DNA from 4 places in the Rahnella sp. CJA17(1/100) genome. Region 4 is predicted to be linked to each of the others. Evidence: predicted binding sites of a transcription regulator. Region 4 holds the regulator's gene; each other region holds the start of a gene.
What was found. The regulator LexA, encoded in region 4, represses DNA repair genes until DNA is damaged. The targets are predictions, from matches to a motif close to TNCTGTATGTACATACAGNA.
Positions count from the first base shown of each region.

Region 1: a site for LexA is predicted at 1,382-1,401, ahead of rmuC (DNA recombination protein RmuC). Genes of this name have one in related genera too.
Region 2: a site for LexA is predicted at 1,707-1,726, ahead of uvrB (excinuclease ABC subunit UvrB). Genes of this name have one in related genera too.
Region 3: a site for LexA is predicted at 1,970-1,989, ahead of dinB (DNA polymerase IV). Genes of this name have one in related genera too.

Region 1 covers NZ_CAWOJA010000016.1:17,511-20,683, reverse strand. Annotated here, with positions in the region: gene udp (uridine phosphorylase) at 1-593, shown strand, start outside; gene AACU55_RS10115 (DedA family protein) at 759-1,286, shown strand; gene rmuC (DNA recombination protein RmuC) at 1,444-2,985, shown strand; gene ubiE (bifunctional demethylmenaquinone methyltransferase/2-methoxy-6-polyprenyl-1,4-benzoquinol methylase UbiE) at 3,127-3,173, shown strand, end outside.
Region 2 covers NZ_CAWOJA010000044.1:110,070-113,242, reverse strand. Annotated here, with positions in the region: gene uvrB (excinuclease ABC subunit UvrB) at 1-1,581, opposite strand, end outside; gene AACU55_RS17360 (ABC transporter ATP-binding protein) at 2,738-3,173, shown strand, end outside.
Region 3 covers NZ_CAWOJA010000022.1:56,241-59,413, forward strand. Annotated here, with positions in the region: gene lpcA (D-sedoheptulose 7-phosphate isomerase) at 1-232, shown strand, start outside; gene AACU55_RS11710 (class II glutamine amidotransferase) at 259-1,026, shown strand; gene dpaA (peptidoglycan meso-diaminopimelic acid protein amidase) at 997-1,722, opposite strand; gene dinB (DNA polymerase IV) at 2,006-3,064, shown strand.
Region 4 covers NZ_CAWOJA010000083.1:215,084-218,256, reverse strand. Annotated here, with positions in the region: gene plsB (glycerol-3-phosphate 1-O-acyltransferase PlsB) at 1-722, opposite strand, end outside; gene AACU55_RS24490 (diacylglycerol kinase) at 840-1,208, shown strand; gene lexA (transcriptional repressor LexA) at 1,328-1,936, shown strand; gene dinF (MATE family efflux transporter DinF) at 2,235-3,173, shown strand, end outside.

The DNA of each region.
Region 1 (3,173 bases), on a different contig from region 4:
TTGATGGCAAATCTGTGATTGTTTGCTCAACCGGTATTGGTGGCCCTTCGACCTCTATTGCGGTTGAAGAACTGGCGCAACTGGGGATCCGTACTTTCCTGCGAGTCGGCACAACTGGCGCTATCCAGCCACACATCAATGTCGGTGACGTTCTGGTCACGACCGCTGCCGTTCGCCTTGATGGCGCGAGCCTGCACTTTGCGCCGATGGAATTCCCTGCAGTAGCCGATTTTGCCTGCACCACCGCGCTGGTTGCGGCGGCAGAAGCCGTGGGTGCCGCGACGCACATTGGCGTTACCGCCTCTTCTGACACCTTCTATCCGGGTCAGGAACGTTATGACACTTACTCTGGCCGTGTTGTCCGTCGCTTCAAAGAATCGATGAAAGAGTGGCAGGAAATGGGCGTCATGAACTACGAAATGGAATCCGCGACTCTGCTGACCATGTGTGCAAGCCAGGGCCTGCGCGCGGGGATGGTGGCGGGTGTTATCGTGAACCGCACGCAGCAGGAAATCCCTAATGCGGAAACCATGAAAAAGACTGAAAGTCATGCGGTGAAGATTGTTGTAGAAGCAGCCCGCAGGCTTATTTAGTCCCTATAAAACTAAAACAACCACATCACATCATCACATCAATGGGCTGCCTCTGGCGGCCCATTTTTTTGCCCTGCTAAGCAGATCTGTTAAGGTCATGTTAGTAATCCATCTGGAATAATTGATGAATCTCCTCCCGGAACTCTGACAAAAGGAACTGCATTTTTGACTGTTCACGACCTTCTTGAGTACACCACTACCTTCATCCGTGCCCATCAGGTGTGGGCTGCACCGATCGTTTTCTTTCTGGCTTTTGGTGAGTCTCTGGCATTCCTTTCCCTGCTGCTCCCGGCGACGTTTATCTTGCTGGGACTCGGCGCGCTGATTGGCGAAACCGGTATTCCGTTCTGGCCCATCTGGGCTGCTGCCGCCGCAGGCGCTTTCCTGGGAGACTGGCTTTCTTACTGGATTGGTGCCCGTTATCAGGATCGGGTTGGCAATTTCTGGCCTTTCTCCCGCCATCCGCAAATGCTGGTTCGTGGACATGCTTTCTTTGAAAAATGGGGCATGCCCGGGGCTTTCATTGGCCGCTTCTTTGGCCCGCTTCGTGCCGTTGTGCCACTGGTTGCCGGTATCTGCGGTATGCCGCAAAAATATTTCCAGATTGCGAATGTGACGTCTGCACTCATCTGGGCTTTCGGCATCCTGGCGCCAGGTGCTTTCGGCATTCAGTGGCTGAGCCGCTGGTTTTGAATGCTGCTCTCTGTGGCTGGCTATCGCAAGGGGGCAAATACAGAGAAATTCCTTTTTGGAAGACGTCTCGCAAAGGCTCAATGCAACAGAAAATAGACTGGACATCCATACAGCCTGACATTACCTTGGCCGCAAGAGACTTTAAGAGGGAAATCGCGTGGATATCAGCATCCTGACAGCCCTGGGGGCGGGGTTAATGGGCTTACTCGTAGGTTGGCTTATCGCCAGCCTGCGCCAACAGCAACAGCAGACGGAGTATGAAACGCAGCGCCGTTTGCTGGAACAATCGCTGGAACAGGCTAAAGCGGAAAATGATACGCACAAAAGCGAGCGGCAATCAGGGCAGCAGCAACTGCGCGAGGCTGAACTTGAGCTGCGCAAACTGCATAGCCTGCAGGCGGCCAGTCAGGAAAAATTACAACTGCTTGCCCACTGGCAAAACGAGTGTGAGCAACTGAATCAGGAACTGCGTGCGCAGCGGGAAATCAACAGCGCGCAGGAAGCAGAGTTGCGTGAGGTTTCAACCCGTCTGGATGAAACCCGCATGGCGGCTGAAGAAAAGCAGCGTCTGCTGATTAACAGCGAACAGCGCCTGAGCAGCCAGTTTGAAAATCTGGCTAACCGGATTTTCGAACAAAATGGCCGTCGTGCCGACGAACAGAACAAGCAAAGTCTCGACAAGTTACTGTTGCCGTTGCGCGAGCAACTGGATGGTTTCCGTCGTCAGGTGCAGGACAGCTTTGGGCAGGAAGCCCGTGAACGCCATACGCTGGCGCATGAGATCCGCAATCTGCAGCAACTGAATGTGGAGATGGCCCGTGAAGCCGTCAACCTGACCAAGGCACTGAAAGGTGACAACAAAACGCAGGGCAACTGGGGGGAAGTGGTGCTGAGCCGCGTGCTCGAGGCTTCCGGTTTACGCGAAGGGCATGAGTACCAGACTCAGGTCAGCGTGCAGGTTGACAGCAACAGCCGGATGCAACCTGATGTGGTCGTCAGGTTACCGCAGAATAAAGACGTAGTGATTGATGCCAAAATGACCCTGGTCGCGTATGAGCGCTATTTCAACAGCGAGGATGACAGCGAGCGGGAAGCGGCACTCAATGAACATATTGCCTCGGTGCGCGGACATATCCGCCTGCTCGGGCGCAAAGATTACCAGCAACTTCCCGGTCTGCGCAGCCTCGACTATGTGCTGATGTTTATCCCTGTTGAGCCCGCTTTTCTGCTGGCTATCGACCGTGAGCCAGAATTGATTAGCGAAGCGCTCCGGCACAATATTATGCTGGTCAGCCCGACGACCCTGCTGGTGGCGCTGCGAACGATCAGTAACTTGTGGCGCTATGAGCATCAGAGTCAGAACGCCAAACGTATCGCCGACCGCGCGGCACGTCTTTACGATAAACTGCGGCTGTTTGTGGATGACATGGAGTCGATGGGACAAAGTCTCGACAAAGCGCAGGGAAGTTATCGATCCGCGATGAATAAACTCTCGCAAGGCCGTGGTAATCTTATCGGACAGGTGGAAAGTTTCCGCGCGCTGGGTGTTGAAGTTAAACGGCCTATCAGTCCGTCTCTGGCTGAAATAGCGAAAGCGGAAAATGAACCTGAAGACACCGCATCTCTGCCCGATACCTCTGATGCGGAAGAAGAACAGACGCTGAACCCGGGTGAGTTAACTCCCCACCAGCAGGCATAGCGGTTGAGAGGGCCTGCACTGTATTTGTGATTCAATGCATGAATTTTTGCAATATGTTGAATCACCATCGGTGATGGGGCTTTCGAACGGGTTCTGATACACTTCTCCCCAAGAGTTCGACTGAAAAAGCAGGCATAAATAATGGAAAAGCAGACGCCGGAAACCACCCATTTTGGTTTTCGTACAGT
Region 2 (3,173 bases), on a different contig from region 4:
GCCTTCCTTGTCCGCATCGAGAATCGCCACCAGCGACACTTCCGGCATGTCCAGCCCTTCGCGCAGTAAGTTGATGCCGACCAGCACGTCAAATTCCCCCAGACGCAAATCGCGGATAATCTCCACACGCTCGACGGTATCGATATCAGAGTGCAGGTAACGCACCTTCTCGCCGTGTTCTTCCAGATACTCAGTCAGATCCTCGGCCATACGCTTGGTGAGCGTGGTGACCAGCACACGCTCGTTAATCGCCACACGCTTGCGGATTTCAGACAGCAGGTCATCAACCTGCGTGGTTACCGGTCGCACTTCGATGATCGGATCCAGCAAACCGGTCGGACGCACGACCTGATCGACCACATCGTCACCGGATTTCTCCAGCTCGTATTTGCCCGGCGTGGCCGAGACATAAATACTTTGCGGCGCCAGGGCTTCGAATTCCTCAAAGCGCATCGGGCGGTTATCCAGCGCTGAAGGCAGGCGGAAACCGTATTCCACCAGCGTTTCTTTACGCGAGCGGTCGCCTTTGTACATGCCGCCGATTTGCGGAATGGTGACGTGCGACTCATCGACAATCAGCAGGCCGTCAGCCGGTAAATAATCAAATAGCGTTGGCGGCGGCTCGCCCGGCCCGCGGCCAGACAGATAACGTGAGTAGTTTTCGATACCGGAGCAATAACCCAGCTCGTTCATCATTTCGAGATCAAACTGCGTACGCTGGCTGATGCGCTGTTCTTCCAGCAATTTGTTGTTGGCCAGCAACACTTTGCGGCGATCCGCCAGTTCGACTTTAATTTCTTCCATCGCCTGCACAATACGTTCGCGTGGCGTGACGTAGTGGGTTTTCGGGTAGATGGTGAAACGCGGCACTTCATGCTGCACCTGGCCTGTCAGCGGATCAAACAGCGAAAGGCGTTCAACTTCCTGATCAAATAACTCAATGCGCAGCGCCAGATCGTCCGATTCCGCCGGGAACACATCAATCACTTCGCCACGCACGCGGAAAGTACTGCGCTGGAAAGCCTGATCGTTGCGTGCATATTGCAGTTCCGCCAGACGACGCAGGATCGAACGCTGATCGATAATCATCCCTTTGGTCAGGTGAAGCATCATTTTCAGGTATAAGTCCGGGTCGCCCAGACCGTAAATCGCAGAAACAGAGGCCACCACAATGACATCGCGCCGTTCGAGCAGCGCTTTGGTAGCAGAAAGACGCATCTGCTCGATGTGTTCGTTCACCGAGGCGTCTTTTTCGATAAAGGTATCGGAGCTCGGAACATACGCCTCAGGCTGATAATAGTCATAGTAAGAGACGAAATATTCGACGGCGTTTTCCGGGAAGAACTCTTTCATCTCACCGTATAACTGTGCGGCCAGCGTTTTGTTGGGGGCAAGCACCATCGTCGGACGGTTCAGATCCGCAATCACATTCGCCACGGTAAAGGTTTTTCCTGAACCGGTTACCCCGAGCAATGTCTGGTGCGCCAGTCCGTTCTCCAGCCCTTCTTCCAGACGGCGTATCGCCTCAGGCTGGTCACCTGACGGTTTAAATTCGGAATGCAGTTTGAACTCTTTACTCATGACGGGCTACCTGACTGAAATGGGAATGCATAGGGCCGTGCGCGCTGAACGGGTGAACAGTTTGCGGAAAAATAGTATGAAAGACTTCGCGATTTTTGCCAGCCCTGATTTTACCTTCGCTATAATACTGTATATAAAACCAGCTTCCAATCGATAAAAAGTGTTGGCGTTTTAACGTGCTGTCGAGGCTGCACTTTTTTAGGATATGACGAATGAGAATTCTCACCATGAGATGACATTTTTTCCCAAAATCCGCATTCCCTCCATTTTCTGACCACAGGTTGACGAAGATTGACACAACTATGACGAACGAATTACGGCTGTATTGCTTTTAACTAACTCGTTGATTAAAAACAGTATCATTAAAAAGCTGCGAATACGGGCAAACTAAGCGGAACCCGCATGCTGACTCGTCTGTAGCAACTTTTCTCACTCTCATGCACAAGGTTATCCACAGGAATAGTGGATAAGTCCCAGCACGCCCCGCGCTGCGGGAGTTGGTAAAAAACTGAATTTTGCCTTCCGTGGGTCTGAAAGGTCTTTTTTAGTTATTTTTTATCTTTTTTATCTCCTTATTTATGCCTATTTTGCCTAAATTTCTGGGCTGATGTTTCTTGCAAAAACCAAAAGTGCATCTCACCAGAATTTTTTGCTCACGTTTGTCCATGTGTTTGCACCAAAAACAGTGAAGACGGCACTGGCAAAGTGCAGGTCACCGTGGACTACTCCTTATGGGGTAATCTCAAAAACCTCAGAAATGCTAATGAATAATCCGAAATCATCAGCGGCGCGCCTGTTAACACCCCTGTAACTTCTCTTTCCCTGGCCGTTTTTACAAACTTGGCCTGAGAGTTGCAACGTCTCTGCATGTGGAGGTTGCGACAGCCGGAACTGCTTTTTTCGCCCCGCCATAAAAAATGAGAATTCCCCTGCTTTCAGGCAGGAAAAATCATTTTTAGCGCAAGGAAATGCCCCTTAACCCCATTTATCACTGATTAAGGGGGATTTATCTGTAATTGATGCTGTCAGGTTAGCCGTCAACAAACGGAATTAAATTCTGCGTTGGGGCATTAACAGCGGAACATAAATGTCAGAAATATGACAGTGGCCGTCAAAATGAAGTTCAGCGGAAGGCTCCGTGCGGGAGGGAGGTCTGATGTTAAGTGTAAAATCAGTTAATCAGTATTATGGGCAAAAACATATTCTGTGGGATATCAATCTCGAACTGTACCGCGGTCAATGTACCTGCCTGATCGGGCGAAATGGCGTGGGAAAAACCACGCTGGTGAACTGCATCATGGGGCATCTTCCGGTGAAAAGCGGCGCCATCTCCTGGCAGTCGCGTGACGAAGAGCCGCAAAGTCTGCTGAATTTGCCGGTCGAAAGCCGCGCCCAAATGGGGATCGGTTATGTGCCACAGGGACGGCAGATTTTTTCGCAGATGAGCGTCGATGAAAACCTGCAAATCGCCATGATGGCCAGCCGGAATAAGACCCGTCGCGTGCCGGAAGAGGTGTATGACCTGTTTCCGACATTAAAGGAGATGGGGGCGCGCAAAGCCGGTGAGCTCGATGAAAGCCAGCAGCAGCAAC
Region 3 (3,173 bases), on a different contig from region 4:
CATTTCCACTTCCGGTAATTCCGGTAACGTGATCAAAGCCATCGAAGCCGCACGCGCTAAAGGCATGAAAGTTATCACCCTGACCGGTAAAGATGGCGGGAAAATGGACGGTTCAGCCGATGTGGAAATCCGCGTTCCGCACTTTGGTTTCGCTGACCGCGTGCAGGAAATCCACATCAAAGTCATTCATATTTTGATTCTTCTGATCGAAAAAGAGATGGCAAAGGCATAAGCCTTTTGCCGTAAAGGAGGCTGGTGATGTGCGAATTGCTCGGGATGAGCGCTAACGTTCCTACTGATATTTGTTTCAGTTTCAGTGGATTAGTGCAGCGTGGTGGCGGGACCGGCCCGCATAAAGACGGCTGGGGCATCACCTTTTATGAAGGGAATGGCTGTCGTACTTTTAAAGATCCGACGCCAAGCTTTAATTCGCCCATTGCCCGCCTTGTTCAGGAATATCCGATCAAATCCTGCGCGGTGATTTCTCATATCCGTCAGGCAAACCGTGGTGAAGTCGCGCTGGAAAATACCCACCCGTTTACCCGCGAACTGTGGGGACGCAACTGGACTTATGCGCACAACGGTCAGCTTCGTGGTTATCGTCAGCTCGATACCGGTACGCTGCGTCCGGTGGGCCAGACCGACAGCGAATACGCCTTCTGCTGGTTACTGCACAAACTCACCCAACGCTATCCGCGCCGCCCTGCAAGCTGGCCGCCGGTGTTTCGCTATATTGCGTCGCTGGCTGATGAATTACGGCAGAAAGGGGTGTTTAACATGTTGCTGTCGGATGGCAATTTCGTGATGGCGTATTGCTCGACGAATTTGCACTGGATCACGCGGCGTGCGCCTTTCGGCAAGGCAACGTTGTTGGATCAGGATGTGGAAATTGATTTTCAGCAGCAGACGACACCGGATGATGTCGTCACCGTGATTGCCACGCAACCGCTGACGGCGAACGAAACCTGGAACAAAATTGCTCCAGGTGAATTCGCATTATTTCATCGGGGCGAACGCCAGCTGTGAAGGCAGCGGAGTATTGGACAACGGTTGTAGCACTTCATATCTACCGTCAGTGACCACGACATTTGGTGGCTGATGGTGTTTCTCAAAGTACGCATATCCCGGCTGTAACTGGTTCCAGAAACTGTAATAGCTGGAGTTTTTATGCGCCTTCATGTTGGCATCGGTCATCCTGAACGGGTAAATGCTAATCTTTAAATTGCGTTGCCCGAACTGGAATGCCGCCTGTACGTAGGTGAATATTTCGTCCATGTAGCCGTCGGTCATGGCGTAGCAACCAATAGACTTACAGTTACCGTGGATCATCAGATACTTACCTGAATAACCCTGCGAGATATCATAAGCATTGGGGAAACCGATGTTGATGGCGCGATAAAAGCGGCTGTCGGGTTTCAGGTGGTGAATATCCACGTTGTAGAAACCTTCCGGGCTTTTGAAATCGCCTTCGCGACGTTTATTTCCCAAACCGCCGGAAAAATCGCAGATGCCATAACTGCCGATCAGACGAAATTCGCCGTCGAGCTGAGCATACAATTCGAGTTTACGTTCCTGTTTGAAGATCTGGATATAAACAGGTGCACCCAGTAATTGTTTTTTTAGTGCCGCGTTGACCGGGACAGCATCGCTGGCCACGGCGTAATTTGCTGTAAATAAAGGCAAACTGAGGAGCATCGCAAGAAACAGCGCGATTCTGATCATTCTAAGTCCTGCTCGGTAATAATTTTGATTATTTTGTCTACAGCTCAACTGCCTGTAAGACCGCCACTGATTTTCTTCTTATGTACTGTCTGTCGGAAACGCTGTCATATTAATACTGATTAAATTTTTAGCAATCACCAAATAATGAATAATGACTTTAGGAATAGGAAAATTATTACGTTGCCATTAATGGTGATTAATTAAGTCAAACTAACCCTCATTTTCTATGTTGGACATCCCTGCATTCAACTGTATACTTATACAGTTATTGAGGGGGAGGGTTATGCGTAAAATCATTCATGTGGATATGGACTGCTTTTTCGCTGCGGTCGAAATGCGCGATGATCCTTCCCTGCGCGACATTCCTATTGCCATTGGCGGCAGTCGTGACCGCCGTGGTGTTATCAGCACCGCTAATTATCCTGCCCGCAAATTTGGCGTGCACAGCGCGATGCCCACCGGCATGGCACTGAAACTTTGCCCGCACCTGAAAGTGATCCCCGGCCGAATGGAGGCCTATAAAGAAGCGTCAAACCATATCCGCGAAATCTTTGCGCGTTATACGCCATTGATCGAACCGTTGTCACTCGATGAAGCTTATCTGGATGTTTCCCACGCGACGCAATGCAACGGCTCTGCAACGCTTATCGCTGCTGAAATCCGTCAGGCCATTTTCGATGAGATCAATCTGACGGCATCTGCGGGCATCGCGCCGATCAAATTTCTGGCAAAAATCGCCTCGGATCTGAACAAGCCCAACGGTCAGTTTGTGATCACGCCAGAAAAGGTCGGGGCGTTTTTACAGGATCTTCCGCTGAGTAAAATCCCCGGCGTCGGCAAAGTCACCGCTCAGCGTTTGCAGGAGCAGGGGCTGATCACCTGCGGCGATGTGCAGCGTTATGATCTGGCGAAACTGCTTAAACGCTTTGGCAAATTTGGCCGTGTGCTGTGGGAACGCTGTCAGGGTATCGATGAACGTGAAATTTCCCCCGAGCGGTTACGTAAATCGGTCGGCGTTGAACGCACACTGGCAGAAGATATCCACAGCTGGGAAGAATGCGTGTCGCTGATCGAACGTTTGTATCCTGAACTGCAAACACGTTTAAGCCGTGTCAGCCCGGATCTGCGCATCGCGAGGCAGGGTGTAAAACTCAAATTCCATGATTTCCAGCAGACCACGCAGGAACACGTCTGGCCGATGCTGAATAAAGAAGATCTGCTGAAGGTCGCGCGTGAAGCCTGGGAACAGCGGCGTGGCGGAAGGGGAGTCAGGCTGGTGGGATTACATGTGACGTTGCAGGATCCGCAAATAGAGCGGCAGCTTCTGCTTCCCTGGGAATAATCCCCGTCATCCTTCAAACTGTCTCTGCGTTGGCTGCCTTCGCAAACCCCGGTCACATACTTGTGTATGCTCCCGGGGATTTACTCAGTTGCCGCCTTGATACAGCCCG
Region 4 (3,173 bases):
TGGGAAATTTTCTTGCTGCGGGCTTCGTCTTCAATCGCTTTCTCAATGGCTTTTGAGGCCAGCAATTTATTGAATAAATCCTGACGTGCCGGAAGACGCGGACCAACCGCAGCCAGACGCTGACGGGAGAAATGCATCCGCGCCACACGTGCCAGTTTTTGAGCAATCGTCTTATCTGTGCCGTGTTCCGTCGCCATATAACGCAGGGAAACGGTATTGGAGAAACGGACGAAACTGTCCCGCCCCAGCCACAGCACTGCGAAAAATTTCTGGATACCGTTCAGCACGCGCAGATGCGGCGTGTCGTCCTGACCTTCACGGCCCGGTGCACGACCAAACATTACCGACACCGGCAACATCTGAATGTCTAAATCCGGATTATTGCGGTGCAAATCAAGGTAGTCGTGGAACAGCTTTACGGATTCCTGCTTCGGCGTGTAATAAGAGAATACGCGCGGGCCTTCGGCTATAAAGACATGGCTTGGTAGCAGGGTGCCGTCAATTTCCAGCGGAATAAGAGGATCAGGCAGATTCTGCGCCAGACATTGCGCACGCAACGTCAGCAAATCGGCTTTGGAATTATAAGGTAATACGTACAAAATCGGCCGCGTCGGGTCTAAATGCAACTCGGTAACCGGATCTGAAGGTATGACCTTGCTCTTTACCAGCAATGAGAGTGGTAAATTCAATAATGTGTAATAAAGTCTACGCCAACCTGACATAAAAACGTGAAGCCTCTTGTTAGCAATTTCGCCGCAAGGATACCAGAAAGATCCGTGGAGATCTGTGGTCATATAAAAGCTAAAATGCTGCAAACACTCTAAGGATCAGTACCCCAAATGGCGAACCAAGTCACCGGATTTACCCGAATTTATAAAGCGGCCGGCTATTCCTGGAAAGGATTCAAAGCGGCATGGCAAAACGAAGCGGCATTTCGCCAGGAGGCCAGCGTCGCTATCCCGTTAATTTTGCTATCTTTCTGGCTTGATGTCAGCACCATTGAACGTATCCTGCTGGTGGGATCCGTCGTGCTGGTCTGTGTCACGGAATTGCTCAACAGCGCGGTGGAATGTGCAATAGACCGCATCGGGCCTGAGTTTCATGTGCTTTCTGGTCGCGCAAAAGATATCGGCTCTGCTGCCGTACTTCTGACCATCATATTGGCGATTTTTGTCTGGGTCAGCATCTTTTGGTCGCGATGGTTCTGATTTGGAATCTGCATTCCAGGAATCAACGTTATGCCCTGTTTTTATTCAATCTTAGGTTTTCATTGACCGTTTAGCTGTATATACTCACAGCAAGACTGTATAAACAACCAGGGGGCGGAATGAAAGCTTTAACGACCAGACAACAAGAGGTCTACGACCTTATTCGCGATCATATCTCCACCACCGGTATGCCACCAACCCGCGCAGAGATTGCATCACGTCTGGGGTTCCGTTCTCCCAATGCGGCGGAAGAGCATCTTAAAGCGCTGGCGCGTAAAGGTGTTATTGAGATTGTTTCCGGTGCATCACGCGGCATTCGTCTGCTGATGGAAGAAGAAGAAGGTTTACCGCTGATTGGCCGCGTTGCCGCCGGTGAACCGCTGCTGGCGCAGCAACATATCGAAGGGCACTATCAGATCGATCCGGCAATGTTTAAGCCGAGCGCCGATTTCCTGCTGCGTGTCAGCGGTATGTCGATGCGTGATATTGGTATCCTTGACGGCGATCTGCTGGCCGTGCATAAAACGCAAGACGTGCGTAATGGTCAGGTTGTGGTGGCCCGTATCGATGATGAGGTCACTGTGAAACGCCTGAAAAAACAAGGCAGTGTGGTGCAGTTATTGCCAGAGAACAGCGAGTTTCAGCCGATCGTGGTGGATTTGCGCGAGCAGAATTTCAGCATTGAAGGCTTAGCCGTAGGTGTTATCCGCAACGGCGACTGGATCTGACCTTCGTACTTCGAGCTATCTCTGCGTTGGCTGCCTTCGCGAACCCCGGTCACATACTTGTGTATGCTCCCGGCGTTCGCTTAGTTGCCGCCTTGATATAACGCGAATTACTCGGTCAGATATGACTAAGTCAGAAATTGCTGTGTCAGATAGACAAGACTAAAACTAATTGAATATGGATGGCGGCCGCCTCTGGCATCCATGTGAATTCAAAGAGAAATGCGTTTCTCTCATCATCGCCCCTTTCGGGGCGATGTCATTTACAGGCATAACCTGAACCTCCGGCATGAGATTCTCTATGCAACATCATTCCCTGCGACACACACTCAAAAACACCTTTTTAAGCCCTGCCGATAAAGCGCTCTGGATGCTGGCATTGCCGATGATTTTTTCCAATATCACGGTGCCGCTCCTCGGCCTGGTGGATACCGCAGTGATCGGTCATCTCGACAGCCCGGATTATCTCGGCGGCGTGGCTGTGGGTTCGATGATCACCACTTTCCTTTTTATGCTCTTACTGTTTCTGCGGATGAGTACCACCGGCATGACCGCTCAGGCGCTGGGCGCGAAAGATAATCAGCTTCTGGCGCGTGCTTTTGTACAACCCTTCCTTCTGGCTGTGCTGGCGGGCGTCATTATTGTGGTATTCCGTCATCCGCTGATGGAGCTGGCGTTTCACATTGTCGGCGGCAGTCAGCCCGTGCTTGAACAGGCGAGGCTGTTTATCGAAATCCGCTGGTTCAGCGCCCCGGCTTCACTGGCGAATCTGGTGATCCTCGGGTGGCTGCTCGGCATTCAGTACGTTCGCGGGCCGGTGATTTTGCTGATTGCCGGGAATTTGCTGAATATCATTCTGGATCTGTGGCTGGTGATCGGGCTGGGCTGGAACGTGCGTGGCGCAGCCATGGCGACGGCAAGCTCCGAGTATTTCACGCTACTCATCGGGCTGTATTTCGTCTGGCGGGTGATGAAACGACGCGGTATCACCGGCGCAGAAATCACCTCCGCGTGGCGTGGTAATTTGCGCCGTCTTCTCGGGCTTAACCGCGACATCATGCTGCGCTCATTACTGTTGCAGCTTTGCTTTGCATCGCTAACCGTTCTGGGCGCGCGGCTGGGCAGCCACATTGTGGCGGTCAACGCCGTGTTGATGAACCTGCTGACATTTACCGCGTTTGCACTTGACGGTTTTGCTTATGCTATCGAAGCGCATTCCGGTGAGGCATTCGGTGCCCGC